Regions from separate parts of the Advenella sp. EE-W14 genome, predicted to be linked through region 2. Evidence: predicted binding sites of a transcription regulator. Region 2 holds the regulator's gene; each other region holds the start of a gene.
The links. Region 2 encodes sigma-54, which starts transcription at its own class of promoters, with help from an activator protein. Its sites were predicted from a motif close to TGGCANGNAANCTGCTTT; they were not measured.
Positions count from the first base shown of each region.

Region 1 (3,282 bases), on a different contig from region 2:
ATTTTATTTCGTCCGACAGATCGCCTGATTCGTGCCCTGCCCGGACTTTGCCAGGCCATCGACCAGGCCCGCTCCCGTCTGCAGCCCTAACTCACCAGTTCAAGCTCTTCCTGTTCCAGCCTGTACTGGATGGCCTTGGCCGCCACCACCCCATCAGCCATGGAGGTGATAATGCAGGGATGGTGCCGGTTGGCGACTTCACCAATGGCATACACCCCGGACACATTGGTTTCTGCAGTATGCACATGGGTGTTGACATAGCCTTTTTCACTGCACGAAAGACCCAGGCTTTCCAGGCCATTGAGCTGAGCCTGCCAGCCATAAAAAACCATCACCACATCATACCTGTGTCCGTTAACGGTTCGGGTCAGCGGATCAAACACATACTCACCGGTATGAATCCGCTTTCGTGACAGGGATTCAAACCATTGTCTTTGCGCCCGGATATGACGGGCATAAATATCCACCGACAAAGCTCCTCTTTTTTGTGCAAAAATGGCGTTTTCAAAAGCGTTATCACCGCCTCCCAAGACGGCCACCCGCTTGTTGGCAAACTCATAGTTGGAAATGTGCCTGCCAGGCCCCACCAGGACATGGTCATATTTTTGATTGGCCAGCTCTTGCGGAAAGCGGGAGGTAACGCCACTGGCCACCACCACAAAACGCGACACCAGGGAATGCCCGTCAAAGAACACGCGAAACAGTCTTGGACAGACCGGCTTATCGTGCTTGCCCTCCTTTTTGAGCAAGGCATTAATCTGATCAGGGGCATCAATGATCTCTACCCTGTCGACCCGCATTTTCAAAAGCACAGGGACCCTGGCGCCATCCAGACTGCGCTTGATCTGCACCGCCACTTCTTCGCCGGTCAGGCCAGGAGCGGTGACATTCCAGGCATCTTCAAAGGGGTTATGCGCCGTCAGCCCCCCAACCTGTTCAGAGCCATCAAGAATTAACGGAGAAAAGCCCAAATGGGCAAGCCAGACAGCACATGAAGCACCTGCCGGGCCTGCACCAATCACAATCGCATCATAAACAACCGGTTGCATGCAGCCAAATCCTTTTTTCCATGAAAAATCAATGATTTTCTTTACCTTGAAAACCTTATTGCAGCCTCTTCAAATGAGATAACCACTACAATTAAGCCCTTGATAAATTGCAAAGAAAACGCTTTCTTCTTTGTCTCTACATATTAACCTTAATTCTATGTCAACTCGTCGTATATTCTTCTCCCGTCTTGCCCTTGATGCCCGCATTGGCATTCTTGAACATGAGCTGCGTGCCACCCAGCCCCTGCATATTGATGCAGAAATAGACATTCATGTACCCAGACAACTGAATGACAACGATATCAGCAGTGTTCTTGACTATCGCAAGCTGCGGGAAGCCATTATTGAAGAATGTACCCGTGCCCACGTGCACCTGGTGGAGTCACTGGGCGAAATGATTGCCAATCGTTTGCTGAAAGATTTCCCCGAGGTTCAAAAAGTCAGGCTCAGGATCAGCAAACCCATGGCTTTCGCCGATTGTGATGCGGTTGGCATTGAAGTTGTTACTGGACGATAAACATGAGTAACGAGCATCGTAGCGCTGCGGCCGAAAAAATCCGCATTGAAAACAATAAGCTGAGCAAACGTGTTATCCGTGAAGCCGGTACCGCTATTGTTGATTACAACATGATTGAAGATGGCGACAAAGTCATGGTTTGCCTTTCAGGAGGCAAAGACTCATACGGCATGCTGGATATTCTCATGACCTTGCAAAAGCGCGCACCGGTCAAGTTCGACATTATGGCCGTCAACCTGGACCAGAAACAGCCCGGCTTTCCCGAACATATTTTGCCCGAATACCTGACAAAGATAGGTGTTCCCTTTCATATTGAAAATCAGGATACCTATTCCATCGTCAAGCGTCTTATTCCTGAAGGAAAAACAACCTGCTCACTTTGTTCACGCCTGCGGCGCGGTATTTTATATCGTGTTGCCGATGAACTGGGTGCAACAAAAATTGCCTTGGGTCACCATCGGGACGATATTCTGGCCACCTTCTTCCTGAACCTGTTTTATGCGGCAAAACTTAAAACCATGCCCCCCAAACTGGTGTCAGACGATGGCAGGCATACGGTTATCAGGCCACTTGCCTATATTGCGGAAAAAGACCTGATTGCCTATGCCGAGATGAAGCAATTCCCCATCATTCCATGTAATCTGTGCGGTTCCCAGGAAAACCTGAAACGCCAGGAAATCAACCAGATGATCCGTGCCTGGGAAAAAGAAAGCCCCAAAAAAGTATGGAATATCTTCAAATCCCTGTCTGCGGTGGCACCCTCGCATTTAATGGACCGCCAGCTGTTTGATTTTGTTGGTCTCAAGCCAAGCGGACTGGCCGATGAAAACGGCGACAAGGCCTTTGATGCGGAAATTTTCCCGGATCTTGAGCCCGCAACCGAATTGCCTGATGACCCAATCCAGTCGGTCTCGCGCCATAAAACCATTTTCATGCAACCTCAATCTTAATTGTTCGCCTGCCATGATCAACCGTGAACTTAATCAGGCCCCTTTGGGAAAAGAAACGCAATACCCGGATCAATACGATCCGTCCCTCCTTTTCCCCATTGCCCGCACCATTGGCCGATCTCAACTGTCCTTGCAGCCACACCCTGCCTGGTACGGGGCCGACATCTGGAATGCCTATGAGCTTTCCTGGCTTAATCCAAAGGGCAAGCCGCAGGTGGCCATGGCCCGCTTCAGTTTTGATGCGGCCGCCCCCAACATCATTGAATCAAAATCTTTTAAACTTTATTTGAATTCATTCAACCAGACCCGGCTGAACACAAGCGAAAACCTGTTGGCCTGCCTGCAGACAGACTTGTCCGTGGCCAGCGGAGCACCGGTTTCAATCCAGCTTATCGAGCCCACCGATTTTTCTCAACAAACCATAGAAAACCTGGACGGGATACTAATTGACGAACTGGATGTCACTCCCGAAAAATATGAACCCGATGCCAGCCTGTTGCAATGCGATACCGACACCATCGTGCATGAAACCCTGGTTTCCAACCTGCTGAAATCCAACTGCCCTGTTACCCGGCAGCCCGACTGGGGCAGTCTGCAAATCAGTTATGAAGGTCCTGCCATCAACCATGCCAGCCTGCTGGAATACATTATTTCTTACCGCAATCATGACGGTTTTCATGAACAATGTGTGGAACAGATTTTCTGCGACATCATGAAACACTGCCAACCCGCCAAACTGTTTGTTTATGCACGCTATACCCGTCGG
Region 1 covers NZ_JAAVNG010000007.1:39,380-42,661, reverse strand. Annotated here, with positions in the region: gene HCX92_RS04325 (ABC transporter substrate-binding protein) at 1-90, shown strand, start outside; gene HCX92_RS04320 (NAD(P)/FAD-dependent oxidoreductase) at 87-1,049, opposite strand; gene folB (dihydroneopterin aldolase) at 1,207-1,566, shown strand; gene ttcA (tRNA 2-thiocytidine(32) synthetase TtcA) at 1,569-2,516, shown strand; gene queF (NADPH-dependent 7-cyano-7-deazaguanine reductase QueF) at 2,530-3,282, shown strand, end outside.
Region 1: a site for sigma-54 is predicted at 1,157-1,174, ahead of folB (dihydroneopterin aldolase). Genes of this name have one in related genera too.

Region 2 (3,282 bases):
CGGCTGCCTCGGCAGTCCGTTCGATCAGGTCTTGACGGGCCTGGGTCAGGACAATAATGGTGACGTCATCGGGAATCAGGTTTTTCTCAATCAGAGTGCGCACAAAGTCGAAATCGGTTTGTGATGCGGAAGGAAACCCAACCTCAATTTCTTTGAAGCCAATGGCCACCAACTGTTTGAAAAAGCGCAATTTACGCTCAACGCTCATGGGCTCGATAAGAGACTGGTTGCCATCACGCAGGTCGGTGCTCATCCAGATTGGAGGAGCGGTAATGGTTTTGCTGGGCCATGTACGTTCGGAAAAATCCTTGACGAACGGTTTGAAGGGAACGTATTTTTTTGCTGGGTTGGAAAGCATCATAATGCACCTGTTTGATATGAATCCCGGTGCTGGAACTGGCGTTTGCCTGTTTGTTGGCCCGGGATATTACAATTTAATAAAAATCCGGGTGGCTAATACAGGGCTGCCGAACTGCCACGAATGCTCTAGGCTCGGCAACCGAGCGCTAGTAGTAGAAGAGAAGAGAGTGCGCAAACCAACAAGCCGCCGTTGCAACTTGTAGTAATTTGAGAGGGATTGAAAGTTTGCGTTTTCATAATGACTTTATTATGAGCATGAAAGGGGGGTAAAGTCAAGAGATTTTTTCGTTTTGGCCAAGCTCAGGAATAAAATTGTGTTGCAGGAGTATTTGTTGTTCTTTGACTTGAGCCAGTTTGTAAACACGTCCGCTACGTAATTCACTGAGGGTTTCTTTTAAAGTGATGAATTTGATGGGTTCTGTGCGATCACTCCAGGCCCAGGCCAGCACTTCCTTGCCTTCCGGAGAAAGCTGATTGATAAGCGGGTTGATTTTTCGTGGGGGAGGACAGTGTTCACCGGCACGTCTGATGCTTCCACTTAGCCAGCTGCTTAAGATTATATAAAGGATAAGGCTGCCTAGCAGAACCAGGCCCCACCAAATATAATTGTTTATACTGTTCAGGTAGGTAACCAGTTGATCGCTGAAGGCTTCCAGTCCGGCGTAATCCTGTTTTTTGCCAAAATCAATGATTTTGCGGGCAAGGAAAATCCAGACAAGTACCGAAAAGGCAATGACCGTGCTACGTAAAATAATTTGTGGCATTGCCAACGTCAGGAGGGTTTTGCTGAGTACTGCGGTATCATTTTTATAAGCCGCTGGTTTTTTTTGTTTCATAAAGAATTTTTAATATGCGTCAGGCGTTAGAGTTAAAAACGGGCCAGCAATTGGTCATGACCCCTCAGTTGCAACAGTCATTGCGATTGTTGCAGTTTTCCGGTCTGGATTTCCAGGTTGAGCTGATGCGCGCCATTCAGGACAATCCGATGCTGGAGTTAGTAGATGATAACCAGATATCGTCTGAAACACCAAATTCCGAGCTGTCTTATGCTGAGGTTTTACAACAGGATTGGGATCAGCGTAAACCTGCCGCTGCCAATTCCGAGGATGATGATTTCTATCCTGAAACCGCAACCAGTGTGAGCCTGGAAGCGTATTTGCGCAGTCAGTTGGGGACAACCCATGCCATGGAGCGTGATATGCTTCTGGTTGATGTCCTGATTGATGAACTGGACGAAAATGGCTATCTGCATACACCGCTGGAAGAGGTGGCCGGATTTTTTGAGGCTGAGCATGAGGTAACCATAGAGGAGCTGACGGTGGCGTTGCGTTTGTTGCAGTCGTTCGATCCTCCGGGTATTGCGGCCCGCAGCCTGTCAGAATGCCTGTTATTGCAGCTTTCTCGTGAGTTAAGTCCTGAACCTGATGGCAAAGTATTGGCCTGCGCCAAAAAAATTTGCGCCAATGCCCTGGATGCGCTGGCAGCGGCCGATATGGCTGCCTTGCAAGCGGTCACCGGTGCCGATATTACCCTGATTCGCCAGGCCCATGGTTTGATTCAGGGGCTTGATCCACGGCCAGGTAAAGCCTGGAGCACGCCTGCAGCCGATTATGCGGTACCTGATGTGTTGGTGAGAAAAATCAATCATGAATGGGTTTTATCCCTTAATCAGGGGATTTTGCCAAAGGTTCGGATTAATGCCGAATATGAAAGCATGATCAGGACCCTGGGTAAAAAGCAGGAAAGCAGTCTGAGTGAACAGCTAAGTCATGCAAAGGGTTTTTTAAAACAGGTCAATCACCGTTTCAGCACCATTCTGGATGTTTCCCGAGTCATCATGAAATATCAAACAGCCTTTCTTGAAGAAGGTGTGTCTGCCGTACAACCTCTTACCTTAAAAGAAGTGGCACAGGAGCTGGAGATTCATGAGTCAACCGTATCCCGGGCCACCACGCAAAAATTCATCGCCACTCCGCATGGGGTATTTGAACTGAAATATTTTTTTGGATCGGGTGTAGCCACCGAGTCTGGTGAGCATACCTCGGCCAAGTCGATTCAGTTGAAAATCAAGGCGCTGGTCGAGGCTGAAGATGCCAAAAAACCTTTGTCCGACAGTAAGTTGTGTGATTTGTTGATGGCGGATGGTTTGTTAATCGCCCGCAGAACAGTGGCTAAATATCGTGAAGCCATTGGTATTGCACCGGCTTCCAGAAGAAAAGCTCAGGCTCTTCTGAAAGGCTGACTGTTTTTTTTAAGAAAAACAGGGAAAAAATATTGCGAAAAAAATAAAAATAGATGATAATGATTCGCATGTATATTTGTATTTGTAATGCCATCACAGAAAAAACCGTTATTGAGGCAGTCAATAACGGAGCGTCAACCCTTGGTGATTTACAGACCGAGTTAGGTGTTGCATCGTGCTGTGGTTGCTGTGCCCAGACTGCCAGCGAATATCTTCCGAAAGATTCAGCCTCTAATGCAGCAAATCAAGAGTATGTGAGCGAGTCACGCAGCCGCAAGGCACTTGTGTCCACGGCACTCTGGTAGGCAACGTATTGGAAAAATCCGGTGTTTTCGCATAAGCTTCCTTTTGCTCAGGAAAAGGAAGCTTATGTCGTATTCATTTTGGTAAATCTGTTTCGTAACCGCTTCCAATATATAATGGAAGCCTGGGGGCGGTGTTGTTTTTGCATACCGGAATCCCATTGAGCAAACTTGAAAAAGGAAGGGTTATGAAAGGCGATAAAGAGGTTCTTAAATACCTGAACAAGCAATTGACCAATGAGTTAACGGCGATTAATCAGTATTTCCTGCATGCCCGCATGTTGAAAAACTGGGGCTTTAATGTGTTGGGCAAGCATGAATATGAAGAGTCCATCGAAGAGATGAAGCATGCCGATGCCCTGATAGAACGTATTTTTT
Region 2 covers NZ_JAAVNG010000004.1:2,084-5,365, forward strand. Annotated here, with positions in the region: gene leuA (2-isopropylmalate synthase) at 1-358, opposite strand, end outside; gene HCX92_RS00925 (hypothetical protein) at 633-1,196, opposite strand; gene rpoN (RNA polymerase factor sigma-54) at 1,211-2,602, shown strand; partial or broken gene HCX92_RS00935 ((2Fe-2S)-binding protein) at 2,671-2,862, shown strand; gene bfr (bacterioferritin) at 3,093-3,282, shown strand, end outside.

Region 3 (3,282 bases), on a different contig from region 2:
TCAGGGATAGGTTCAGGTTAGTTTGCCCTGGCCTGATCAAGCGATCAACCAGTTCCTGCAAACGATCCGCCTCGGCAATAATGACCCGTGTGTACTCCTGCAAGGCAGGATCAGACAATTCCATTTCAAGCAGTTGTGCGGCCCCTCTTAGCCCTCCCAGCGGGTTTTTGACTTCGTGACCCAGATTACGGAAAGTTTCCTGATGAATTTCAAGCTCTTTAATCAGGCGTTCATTACGCTCGGCCAGTGTGTGCTGTTCAATTTCACGCACCTCGAGAATCACACTCCAGGCCTGCTGTTCAAGTCGTTGCATGGTCGCACTCACCAGCAATTTTTCCTGACCCAGGTTTTGGATAATGCACCCCATCAAGCCAAATGAGCTGAACTCCTCATGTAAAATGGCTTCAAAGGCATGTTCAAATGCACGAACATCCTCAAACAGGTTCTTGACAGCCATACCCTCCAAAGATCGGCTTGAACGCTTTAACAGATGTTGACCGGCATTATTTACCCACCGAATCAGACCATCCTGGTCTAACATGAAAACAGTAGTTGCCAGCAGATCAAGCGCCTTGCAATCCTGAAGGGTGACAGGAAAAGATCCGTTTTTGTTCATCAACTTCTCCTGTCATGGCCTGTTTACTATCGTTGAATTACAGCGAATAATACAAATCATACTCAACAGGGTGCGTAGTCATGCGCAAACGAGTCACTTCCTGCATTTTCAATTCCAGATAGGCATCCAGCATTTCATTGCTGAACACTCCACCCCGTGTCAGGAACTCACGATCTGCATCCAGGGCTTCCAAAGCTTCTTCCAGTGACGCGGCCACGGTTGGAATTTTTTTATCCTCTTCCGGTGGCAGATCGTACAGGTTTTTATCTGCAGGATCACCAGGGTGGATCTTGTTTTGAACACCGTCCAGGCCTGCCATCATCAGGGCAGAAAACGCCAGGTAAGGATTGGCCAAAGGATCGGGGAAACGGGCCTCTACACGACGGGCCTTGGGATTGCCCACATAAGGAATACGGATGGAAGCCGAACGGTTACGTGCGGAGTATGCCAGTTTGACCGGTGCCTCGAAGTGAGGAACCAGACGTTTGTACGAGTTGGTGCCTGGATTGGTAATCGCATTCAAAGCACGTGCATGCTTGATGATACCGCCAATGTAGTACAGGGCAAACTCGGACAGACCTGCGTAACCATTACCGGCAAACAAGTTTTGACCATCTTTCCAGATAGACTGGTGAACGTGCATGCCAGAACCGTTATCACCTACGACTGGTTTGGGCATGAAGGTTGCGGTTTTACCATAAACGTGGGCAACGTTATGAACGGTATATTTAAGGATCTGGTTCCAGTCGGCACGCTCTACCAGGGTGCTGAATTTAGTACCAATTTCAAGCTGACCGGCACCGGCCACTTCATGGTGATGGATTTCCACCGGCACACCTTGCTGCTCCAGCAAAAGACACATTTCAGAACGCATGTCAGCAAAAGAATCCACGGGTGAAACAGGCACATAACCGCCTTTAACGCGAGGACGATGACCATGATTGCCCTGCTCGGAATCTTCACTGCGAGACCAGTAAGCCTCATCAGATTTGATTTTGTATGAACAGCCGGACATGTCATCAGACCAGGTAATGCCATCAAACACGAAAAATTCAGGTTCCGGACCAAAATAAGCGGTATCGCCCAAGCCACTGGCTTTCAGATAGGCTTCGGCGCGTTTGGCCAGGGAGCGGGGATCACGATCATAGCCTTTCAGATCGGAAGGCTCAACCACATCACAAGTCAGAATCAGGGTGGGTTCTTCACGGAACGGATCAAGACGGGCTGTATTGGCATCGGGAATCAGCAACATATCCGATGCTTCAATTCCTTTCCAGCCGGCAATGGAAGAACCATCAAAGGCCTGGCCTGACTCAAACTTGTCTTCATCAACCATTTTGGAAGGAACAGTCATGTGATGTTCTTTACCAAGCGTATCGGTAAAACGAAAATCAACAAAAGTGACTTCACGTTCACTCATCAACTTCAGAATATCTTGTGGGGTTGTCATGTTTTCTCCAGGAAAAGCGTAATAGCAAGCCATTCAGGCCGTTCGATATAAGTAAAGCAATAATCATGCCAACTATTTTTGCACGAAAATCTGTCACTATGGTCATGATTGCTGCATTTTGGTGCGGCAATCATGAATTATTTTGCACCCGATTGGTGCGCTTAAAATAAAACGCGCCAGTATGGTGCATTATAAAAACAAACCTTGTAAATCATTCAGAAAACGCCAGCCAAGCGGTGACGCCTTGATGCGCATGGGATCGGCATCTAACAGACCCTTTTTAAGTGCCTCTTCCAGCGGTCGGCTAATACCTGCCAAAGAAAGACTGGTGCGCTCTTCGTAACGGGATACGGGCACCCCCTCTTTCAATCGAAGTGCATTAAGCATGAATTCAAATGGCAAATCACTGCTTTGCAGTTCACGTTCTTCAGCCAGATGAGAACCATCATGTAATACGGCCTTTTCCATCCAGGACTCGGGGTTACGTACTTTGGCAGTTCGCACAATACGATCATGAAAACTGAGCTTGCCATGCGCACCGGGACCAATGCCAATGTAATCGCCAAACTCCCAGTAATTCACATTATGTTTTGCCCTTGCACCGGGTCGCGCATAAGCCGAAACCTCGTACTGTTCCAACCCATGCAAAGCCGTCAGCTCTATCAGCATGTCCTGCAAGGCGGCACTGGTATCGTCATCGGGCAGATCGGAGGGTGGATACTTGGCAAAAACGGTATTAGGCTCCATGGTCAAGTGGTACAAAGACAAATGCTCGGTGCCAAAAGACAAGGCGGTTTCTATCTCCTTCTGACAAGACGCCAGCGTTTGACCTGGCAAAGCATACATCAAGTCAAGATTGATGCGACTCACCGCCTTTTGGGCCATTTCAATCGCTTCAATGGCCTGGCTGCTGTCATGAATACGCCCCAAAATGCCCAAAGCCCTATCATCAAAACTTTGTATGCCCAATGAAATGCGATTAATACCGGATTCTGCATACTGTTTGAAACGCAAAGCCTCTGCCGTGCCCGGATTGGCTTCCAGGGTGACTTCGGTATCGGGCCAGAGATTTAAATAATTGCGCAGCATGGCCATTAGGCGCTCCACCGCTTGCGCGGAAAGCAGGCTGGGCGTCCCTCCACCAATAAACACCGTATGAATTTGCCGCCCCCATATAAGCGGCAGGGTTTGTTCCAGATCGGCCGCCAAGGCGTTC
Region 3 covers NZ_JAAVNG010000009.1:94,132-97,413, reverse strand. Annotated here, with positions in the region: gene glnL (nitrogen regulation protein NR(II)) at 1-616, opposite strand, end outside; gene glnA (type I glutamate--ammonia ligase) at 654-2,066, opposite strand; gene hemW (radical SAM family heme chaperone HemW) at 2,256-3,282, opposite strand, start outside.
Region 3: a site for sigma-54 is predicted at 2,120-2,137, ahead of glnA (type I glutamate--ammonia ligase). Genes of this name have one in related genera too.